3 regions of the Streptosporangium sp. NPDC020072 genome follow, and region 3 is predicted to be linked to each of the others. Evidence: predicted binding sites of a transcription regulator. Region 3 holds the regulator's gene; each other region holds the start of a gene.

Region 1 (3,269 bases), on a different contig from region 3:
CTGCTGCCGATGATGGCGGGCATGCTGGTGACCTCGATCGTCAGCGGTCAGATCATCACCCGGACCGGGAGGTACAAGGTCTTCCCGATCGCGGGTGGCGCGGTCACCACGCTCGGGCTCTGCCTGCTCTCCCGGGTCCGGGTGGACATCCCGGTCCTCGAACTGAGCGTCTACCTGCTCGTACTGGGCGTCGGCATCGGCCTGGTGATGCAGGTGCTGGTGATCGTGGTGCAGAACGCCGTCGGTTTCGAGGACCTGGGGGTGGCCACCTCGGGGGTCACCTTCTTCCGCTCCATCGGCGGTTCCTTCGGCGTCGCCGTCGCGGGCACGGTCTTCGCCTCACGGCTGACCGACGACCTCGTACGGCTGTCGCGGACCGTACGGCTCCCGCCGGGGGTCGCCACGGCGGTCCAGTCGGATCCGACGGCCGTCAGGAGGTTGGAGCCCGGGGCCATGGCGGCGTTCCTGGCGGCCTACTCGGACGCGATCGCCGGGGTGTTCCTGTACACCGCGCCCGTCGCGCTGGTGGCCTTCGCAGCGGCCTGGCTGCTGCCCGAGGTGCCGTTGCGCGAGACCACCAGGCCCGCGGACCTGGGGGAGTGCTATGGCGCGGTGTCCGCGCAGCGTTCCTCGTTGCGCGAGGTGGAACGCGGGCTGTGGCGACTGGCCGACGCGGACATGCGCCGGGACTACTACCGCCGTCTCGGGGAGACGGCCGGTCTCGACCTGCCGCCGGGTTCGGTGTGGCTGATCGCCAGATTGGGCACCGGGGGCGGTCAGAAAAGCGTGGAACTCGCCGAACGGGCGGGGGTCACGGTCGAGAGGGGCAGGCCGTACGCGGATCTGCTCGTCACGCGAGGGCTGGCCCGCCGTACCGACGGCGGCGGGCGCCTTGAACTGACCCCGGCCGGTGAACGGGTGGCCGGGGCACTTGTCGCCGAGGCCCGCGAGGGGCTGCGGCGGATGATCGACGACTGGGACCCCGCGCGGCATCCAGGGCTTCGTGAGCTGCTGGACAGGCTGCCCCACGAGATGCTCGGCTCGGCCTCCGACCGCCCCCGAGGAGCCGCCGGAGCGTGACGGGTGCCGCGCTAGGAGGCCGCGGGAGCCGGGGTGCCGGCGGCGGCGGGCTTGGACTCGCTCGGCTTGGACTCGCTTGACTTCGACTCTCCGGACGAGCCGGAGGAGGCGGACGTCGAGGACGAGCTCACCGTGCTGGTAGAGGAGGACCTGCTGTCGGTCCGGTAGAAGCCGGAGCCCTTGAACACGATGCCGACCGCGGAGAACACCTTGCGCAGCTCACCGGCACAGGACGGGCACTCGGTGAGCGCGTCGTCTGAGAACTTCTGGACGATGTCGAACTCGTTGCCGCATGCGCTGCAGGCGTACTGGTAGGTGGGCACCGTTCCTCCTCCTTCGATCCGCGCCGTCTGGCACTCTACTGACGCGACTGCTAATGATAGGCAGCCGACAAGCATAAACGCGAGTCGGATCTGTCGCATTCCGGGTGGGAATGAATGGATCAGCTGCCCCGCTCGCCGAACCAGCCCGCCAGCTTGCCCCGGCGGCTGATCGCCTTCATCCTGCGCTCGACCGTTTCCCTGCAGGCCGCGGTCGTCACGATCAGGAGTTGGTCGTCGATCCTGATCCTCGTCGAGTCCGAGGGAACGAACGTCCTGCCGTCCCTGACGATCAGGGTGACCTGGGCGTCGGTCGGCAACCGTAGCTCGAAGACCTCGACGCCGTGGAGCTTGGAGGTCGGCGGCACCTTGACCTGCAGCAGGTCGGCGTTGAGTTCCTCAAGGGGAGCGGACTCGACCTCAAGGTCACGTGCCTCGTCCGGTGTCGACAGGCCGAGGGCCTTGGCGACGAAGGGCAGCGTCGGCCCCTGCAGCAGCGTGTAGACGACGACGATCACGAAGACCTCGTTGAACACGAGTTTCGCGACGCCGTTGTGCACCGAGTTGGCCGCCCAGGGGATGGTCGCCAGCACGATGGGCACCGCGCCGCGCAGTCCCGCCCAGGACAGGAAGGCCTGCTCCCGCCAGTTGAGCCGGTCGATCCGCGCGCTCCTGACGATCAGGGCGGAGACAACGATCGAGAGCGGCCTGGCAACGGCGACCAGGATCAGTCCGGCGACCAGGCCCGGAATGATCGCCGACGGCATCTCGGAAGGGCTGGCCAGCATGCCGAGCATGACGAACAGGCCGATCTGGGCCAGCCAGGCGACGCCCTCGGCGAAGCCCCTCGACGAGGCGCGGTGGGGCATCCGGGAGTTGCCCATGACCAGGGTGGCCAGGTAGACCGCGAGGAAACCGCTGCCGTGCAGGAGTACGGCGCCCGCGTAGGCGACGAACGCCAGCGCGAGCACCGCGATCGGGTACAGGCCGGAGATCGGCAGCGCGATACGGCGCAGCGCGTAGACGCCGAGCGGCCCGACCGCCAGGCCGACGACCGCTCCGACGGCCAGTTCGACGACGACCATCAGCAGTGCCTCTCCCAGGCTGGGGGAGGCGGCGGCGCTCAGCAGCATGACCGCGATGACGGTCGGCGCGTCGTTGAACCCGGACTCGGCTTCGAGGATGCCCGCCAGCCGGGAGGGCAGGGGCAGGCGGCGCAGTACGGAGAACACCGCCGCGGCGTCGGTCGAGGCGAGGACCGCGCCGAGCAGCAGAGAGGTCCGCCAGTCCATGTCGAGCAGGGTGTGCACCGCGGCGGCGACGGTGGCGATGCTCACCCCGACCCCGACGGTCGCGAGCACGAGCGCGGTGGGAATGGAGCGCCGTACGTGGTTCCAGTTGGTGGTCAGGCCACCTTCGGCGAGGATCACCGCCAGGGCGATCAGGCCCATCTGCTGGGCGAGCACCGGGTTCTCGAACTGGAGCCCGAGGCCGGACTCACCGATGAGCAGACCGAAGGCCAGGAAGATCAGGAGACTGGGAAGTCCGCTGCGGTGGGCGACCCGTACCGCGACGATCGCCGCGATGACGACACCCGCACCGAGAAGCAGCCAGACATCCAACCCCATCCGGTCCCCTCTCTGATTCCAGGGACCATTGTGTCGTATTGGACAGAGTCGTTAGGCACATCAAGGGACAATTCGGGTGATTCCATTTGGTTGCGCGACGTAACGAACCGGTATGTCGTGCGGTTCTCCGGGGACGTCTTCCCGCAGCTCATTCGCGTAGAGCAGGGCGACCGTGGGCACATTCGGGCCGACCCTGGCCAGGGCCCTGTCATAGGAGCCACCACCGCGGCCGAGCCGCACC
Region 2 (3,269 bases), 290 kb from region 3:
GAGCAGCAGCAACGCCCGGATCGCGTCGTCGACGCCCAGTCCGGGCCCCTCGTCTCCGCTTGACATGCCCCACCCCTCACAAATTACCTTTGCGAACAAAGGTATTTGGCTTTCAAAGCAAATCCATCGTAGCCGTACAGGGGGAATCGATCATGACCATCCTCGTCACCGGCGCCCGGGGCAACATCGGCGGCCGTCTCCTCACCCTGCTCGCCGAGGGCGGCCACCGGGTGCGCGGCTCGGCCAGGGACACCTCCGCACTGCGGCTGCCCGAGGGCGCCGAGCCCGCCGAGCTGGACGTCACCGACCCGCGCGGCGCCGAGCAGGCCCTGCGGGGCGTCGAGACGATGTTCCTCTACCCCACCAGAGGCGAGACCGGCGCCTTCCTGAGGATCGCCGCCGAGGCGGGAGTGCGGCACGTCGTGCTGCTGTCCTCCCCCGCCGCCTACGAGGCCGGGGAGTACGACCGGCCCATCGGCCTCGTCCACCGGGCGGCCGAGCGGGCGCTGGAGGAGTCCGGCCTGCGGCACACCGTGCTGTATCCGAGCTGGCTGGCCACCAACGCCCGCCGAGACTGGGCCGGGGAGATCCGCGCCACCGGGCGGGTCGGCATCGCCCATCCCGACGCGCAGGTCAACCCCGTCCACATCGACGACGTCGCCGAGGTGGCCGCGCGCCTGCTCACCGAGGAGACGCACCGGAGCCGGAGGCAGGTGCTCACCGGCCCCCGGTCGATGCGCCTGCGTGAGGTCGTCGCGGCCCTCGGCGAGGCCGTCGGCGCGCCCGTCGAGGTGGAGGAGCTGACCGTGGAGCAGGCGCTCGGACGGCGCGACCCCCGGATGCCCGAGCCGGTCCTGCGGACGCTCCTTGAGGTGACCGCCTCGGCCGTCGGCGTTCCCGCGCCCGTCACCAACACCGTCGAACGGATCACCGGCCACCCCGCCCGCGAGTTCGCCGAGTGGGCGAGCGCGAACCGTGCCGACTTCCGATGACGCGGGGGCGCCCCGGCCACGACGGTCCGGAGCGCCCCCGAGCGGATACGGCACCTGTTCTGTGGATCCTCACGTCCACCGCGGCCGCCCAGGCGGCGACCCACGGAACAGGTCCTAGCGCTGGGCCTCGATCATCCAGTGCTGTTCCTCCAGTTTCTGGGTGATCTCGATGAAGATGTCCTGGGTCACCGGATCGGCCTTCTCGGTCGCCTCGACGCGCTCACGCATCCTGCGGATGATCGATCCGAGGATGTCCGTCATCGCGGCGACGACCTTGCCGTCGTTGATGTAACCGGCCTCCAGTTCCGGCAGCTCGCTGGTCTTGGCGAGCGTCGAGGCGCGCCCGTCGGGGTTGCCCCCGAGAGCGACCGCCCGTTCGGCGACGGTGTCGGCGTACTCCCTGGCCGAGGCGACGATCTCGTCGAGCTGCAGGTGCAGCGAGCGGAAATGGTGGCCGATCACGTTCCAGTGGGCCTGCTTGCCCAGCAGCGACAGCTCCAGAAGATCCACGAGCGCGCCCTGGAGCGCGGTGATGACGACCTTCTTGTCCTCGCCCTTGAGCGAACTGGTGATCGCGGACATGTGGTGTCCTCCCCCTGCTTGCAGGATCGGTTTCCGTTTTGTACGGAAACGTCCCTACCCATCAATATGGCCCTTATGTTGACACTGTCATTGTGACAGTGTCACTATCGTCATATGGAATGGACCATCGGTGAGCTGGCGGAGCGGGCCTCCGCCGCGTTGTCCCCGACCGCCCAGCTCAACGGGCGGGTCAGGGACGTGCCCAACGAACGCCTCATCCGGTGGTACGCCACGATCGGCCTGCTCGACCCGCCCGCGTCCCGCCGGGGCCGCGTGGCCCTGTACGGCAGGCGTCACCTGCTCCAGCTCGTCGCCGTCAAACGCCGCCAGGCCGAGGGGCTGACCATCGCCGAGATCCAGGCCGAGCTGGCCGGGGCGAGCGACCAGACCCTTGAGGCCGTCGCCGACCTCCCCTCGCCGGCCTCTCCGAGCTCGCCGGGCCCTCCTGCGGGCCCTGCGGGCGGCGGAGGCGCGCGCCCGAGGTTCTGGGCCGAACCACCCAGGACATCCGCCCCCCGGCCGCGGGCGCGGCCCGTCCCCGCCCAGGTCAACGGCGTACGGCTGGCCGCCGGGGTGACGCTGCTGCTCGACGGCGGACATCCCCTCTCCCCCGGCGCGCTCGCCGACATCGGCGCCGCCGCGGAGACGCTCCTGGCGGTGCTGCGCGAGCACGGCCTTGTCCCCGGCATCCCCGGCAAACCCGACAACCCCGATCACGGAGGGAACCAACCATGATCACCGAGATCACGGCGCTACGCCCCGAGGAGTGCGAGCCGGTCCCCGGCGCCGGTCTCGGGGCCCTCGTCACCGACCGGGGCAATCTGCCGCTGGAGAGCGTCGAGGTGACCGCGGGCGTCTGCGGCCTCGCCGCGGGGGTCGAGGTCGTCCAGACCTTCCGCAACCCGCACGAGGTGGCGCTTGAGGCGACCTATGTCTTCCCGCTGCCCGACCGCGCCGCCGTCACCTCCTTCACGATGGAGGCCGACGGCCGGGTCGTCGAGGGCGTCCTGAAGGAGCGCGGCCAGGCCAGGGCCGACTACGACCAGGCCGTCGCCGAGGGCAGGCGGGCCGCGATCGCCGAGGAGGACCGGCCCGACGTCTTCACCATCAGGGTCGGCAACATCGTGCCCGGCGAGCGGGTCACCGTACGCCTCGGGCTCGACCAGCCGCTCCCCTACGAGGACGGCGCGGCGACCTTCCGCTTCCCGCTGGTCGTCGCTCCCCGTTACGTCCCCGGCGCCCCGCTGGACGGTGAACGGGCGGGTGACGGCTGGGCGTGCGACACCGACGCGGTGCCCGACGCCTCCCGGATCACACCCCCGGTGCTGCTGCCCGGATTCCCCGACCCGGTCCGCCTGTCGCTGGCCGTCTCCATCGACCCCGCCGGTCTCGACCTGCGCGAGATCCGCTCCAGCCTGCACGTGGTCCAGGAGGAGGGGAACACCGTACGGCTGCGCCCCGGCGAGCGTCTCGACCGCGACTTCGTCCTGCGCCTGGCCTTCGACGCCTCGACCTCGCTGGCCCTGGTCCCCGACCCCGGGAAAGACCCCGAGGACGGTTCCGGGGAGGGCACGTTCACCCTGACCGTCGTGCCGGGCCCGGCCCAGGTCACGGACAGGGCGAAGGACGTCGTGCTGGTGCTGGACCGCTCGGGCAGCATGACCGGCTGGAAGATGGTCGCGGCCCGGCGCGCGG
Region 3 (3,269 bases):
GCAAAGAGCGGGCCTCACCTGCCGTAGGCTCCAGGCTGTCCCCACTGGGCCGCCGCGGCCGCGGCCTGGCGCTTGCGGGCGCCGCTGCGCTTGACCAGCACGACGATCGTCACGATGACGGCCAGCAGGAACCCGATCCCCGGCACGCCGAACAGCATCAGCGTGCCGCTGATCACCGAGTCGGCCACGATCTCCTTGCCCACGCCGAACTTGGCGTCGACCCCGCCCGAGGTGGTGCAGGTGATCGGGTAGTCGCCCGCCTTGTCCACCCCGATCCGCAGGGCGAGCTCCCACAGCTGCCCGTCGGCGGTGACGGTCTGCTGGAAGCTCGGCCGCTGGAGCTTGACGGTTCCCGGGGCGCCCTCGATCTGGCACTCGAAGTTCGTGCCCTTGGCCGCGGCGACGTAGATGGCGGGCTTGTTCGCCGGGTCGATGCTGACGGTCGTCTTCTGGTCGGGGCCGAAGGAGGAGGTCGGGGCGGCTTCGGTGACCGCGTTGAAGAGACCGCCCGCGAAACCGACGAAGCCAATGATCACGCTCAGCACGAAGAGCAGCCACACGCCGACGATCCAGCCGACGCTGGGCTTCACCTTCGGCGGCGGGCCCTGGGGGGCGCCGTATCCCGGGGGCGGGTAGCCGAAGGAGGGGCCGCCCTGCTGGTACTGCTGTTGCTGCTGGTGGGGCTGGCCGTACGGCTGCTGGGGGGTGCCGTAACCCGAAGGGGATCCGAAATCATTGGACATATACCTAATTGTGGCCCTTACCACTTGGATAGCGATAGCAGCTGACTTGACAATGGCTTGCTCCAGGACCCGCTCCCGCCCATCCTGGTGCCGTGTTATCGCACCCCCCGGGCTGGAGCCGTACACTTGGCACTCGGGAACACCGAGTGCCAGACCTGGCGTTTCCCGTCCGAGCGCAGGTAGGAGGTGAGCACGTTGGTTGACGACCGCAAGCTGGCGGTCCTACGCGCCATCGTCGAGGACTACGTGTCCACCAATGAGCCGGTCGGCTCGAAGGCTCTCGCGGAGCGTCACAACCTGGGTGTGTCCCCCGCGACCATCCGCAACGACATGGCGGTGCTGGAGGAGCAGGGCTACATCGCCCAGCCCCACACCAGCGCGGGCCGGGTGCCGACGGACAAGGGCTACCGGCTGTTCGTCGACCGCCTCTCCCAGGTGAAGCCGCTGTCCGGCGCGGAGAGGAGGGCCATCGAGAGCTTCCTCGCGGGCGCCGTCGACCTCGACGACGTCGTGATGCGCACGGTACGGCTGCTGGCCCAGCTGACCCGTCAGGTCGCCGTGGTCCAGTACCCCACGATCTCCAACTCCAAGGTCCGCCACGTCGAGCTGGTCCCGCTGAACGAGCACCGCCTGATGTTCGTGCTCATCACCAACACCGGGCGGGTCGAGCAGCGCGTGGTGGAGCTGCAGGAGGTCATCGACGACAACCGCGTGGCGCACCTGCGCGCGGTGCTCAACGCCTGCCTGGACGGCTGCGGGCTGGCCAGTGTTCCCGACATGGTCGCCGACCTGCCAGAACGGCTGCCCGCCGAGGACAGGCCCGTCGCGGCCACCATCCTTTCGGTCCTGCTTGAGTCCCTTGTGGACCGGCATGATGAGAAGATCGTTTTCGCCGGGGCCGCCAATCTCGCGGGGGCCGACTTCACCGTCGGGCTCCGCGACGTGCTGGAGGCCCTGGAGGAGCAGGTGGTGCTCATGCGCCTGCTCGGTGAGACCTCGGACCTGTCGGCGCTGACGGTGCGCATCGGCTCGGAGAACCCCTACACGGGTCTCCAGGGCACATCCATCGTCGCCGCCGGATACGGTTCGGGTGGCAAGCAACTGGCCCGGCTCGGTGTGCTGGGTCCGACACGTATGGACTACCCGGTCACGATGGGCGCGGTGCGCGCGGTGGCACGCTACGTCAGCCAGATCCTGGCTGCATCCTAAGAGGTCAACTAAGTGGCTACTAAGAGTGACTACTACGGCACCCTGGGGGTGCGGCGCGACGCCAGCGCGGAGGAGATCAAGAAGGCCTACCGCCGCCTGGCCAGGGAGCTGCATCCCGATGTGAACCCCGACCCTGAGACCCAGGAGCGGTTCAAGGACATCACCCAGGCCTACGAGGTGCTGTCCGACCCCAACAAGCGTCAGATGTACGACATGGGCGCCGACCCGTTCTCCTCGGGCGGCGCGGGCGCCGGAGGCTTCGGCGCCGGCTTCCCCTTCAGCGACATCATGGACGCCTTCTTCGGCGCGGCGGGCGGCGGCGCGGGGCGCGGTCCCCGCTCGCGGGCCCGCAGGGGCCGCAACGCCACCATCAGGGTCGAGCTCGACCTGCGGGAGGCGGCCTTCGGCACGACCCGCGAGCTGGTGGTCGACACCGCGATCCTGTGCGAGGTCTGCACCGGCTCCGGTGCGGCGGCGGGCACCCACCCCGACACCTGTGACGTCTGCCACGGGCGCGGCGAGGTCTCCCAGGTCACCCGGTCCTTCCTCGGCCAGGTCATGACCTCCCGTCCCTGCCCGCAGTGCGGCGGGTTCGGTTCGATCATCCGCAACCCCTGCCAGGAGTGCTCCGGCGACGGCCGGGTCCGCACCCGGCGGACCATCAAGGTCCGCATCCCCGCGGGCGTCGAGGACGGCACCCACATCCAGCTCGCCGGCGAGGGCGAGATCGGTCCCGGCGGCGGCCCGCCCGGTGACCTGTTCCTGGAGATCGTCGAGCGCCCCCACGAGACGTTCGAGCGCCGCGGCGACGACCTGCACTGCACCGTGCAGATCCCGATGACCGCCGCCGCGCTCGGCACGATCCTGACGCTGGAGACACTCGACGGCGCCGAGGAGCTGGACGTCCGCCCCGGCACCCAGTCCGGGCAGACCATCCCGCTGTACGGCAAGGGCATCCAGCGCCTCAACGAGACCGGCAGGGGAGACCTGCTGATCCACGTCAACGTCGAGACTCCCGCCCGTCTCGACCAGGCTCAGGAGGAGCTCCTGCGCGAGCTGGCCAGGCTCCGCGGCGAGGAACGCCCGCCCGGCAAGTTCGCCCCCGGCCAGCAGGGCTTCTTCTCCCGCCTGCGGGACGCCTTCAATGGCCGCTGATCCAGCGGGCGCCCGCGGGGCCTGTGAGGGCCGATGACGGTTCCGGTCTTCCTGGCGGAGCCGGGTGACCTGGCCCGGCGGGAGTTCGTCTTCGGCGGCCCCGAGGGCCGCCACGCGGCTGCCGTACGGCGGCTGCGGACGGGGGAGCGGCTCGACCTCACC

What was found. The regulator HrcA, encoded in region 3, represses chaperone genes, less so after heat shock. The targets are predictions, from matches to a motif close to TTGGCACTCTCNNNNNGAGAGTGCCAA.
Region 1: the regulator HrcA is predicted to act here: its motif matches at 1,431-1,457, upstream of ABZ470_RS40990 (FmdB family zinc ribbon protein).
Region 2: the regulator HrcA is predicted to act here: its motif matches at 1,653-1,679, upstream of ABZ470_RS06860 (DNA starvation/stationary phase protection protein).

What each region holds. Positions count from the first base shown of each region.
Region 1 is NZ_JBEYAB010000028.1:31,515-34,783, forward strand. Features, by position in the region: gene ABZ470_RS40985 (MDR family MFS transporter) at 1-1,080, shown strand, start outside; gene ABZ470_RS40990 (FmdB family zinc ribbon protein) at 1,092-1,403, opposite strand; gene ABZ470_RS40995 (potassium/proton antiporter) at 1,523-3,028, opposite strand; gene ABZ470_RS41000 (5-formyltetrahydrofolate cyclo-ligase) at 3,089-3,269, opposite strand, start outside.
Region 2 is NZ_JBEYAB010000003.1:114,721-117,989, forward strand. Features, by position in the region: gene ABZ470_RS06850 (MarR family winged helix-turn-helix transcriptional regulator) at 1-66, opposite strand, end outside; gene ABZ470_RS06855 (NAD(P)H-binding protein) at 153-992, shown strand; gene ABZ470_RS06860 (DNA starvation/stationary phase protection protein) at 1,107-1,574, opposite strand; gene ABZ470_RS06865 (MerR family transcriptional regulator) at 1,689-2,309, shown strand; gene ABZ470_RS06870 (VIT domain-containing protein) at 2,306-3,269, shown strand, end outside.
Region 3 is NZ_JBEYAB010000003.1:404,709-407,977, reverse strand. Features, by position in the region: gene ABZ470_RS08310 (hypothetical protein) at 15-743, opposite strand; gene hrcA (heat-inducible transcriptional repressor HrcA) at 939-1,952, shown strand; gene dnaJ (molecular chaperone DnaJ) at 1,965-3,107, shown strand; gene ABZ470_RS08295 (16S rRNA (uracil(1498)-N(3))-methyltransferase) at 3,141-3,269, shown strand, end outside.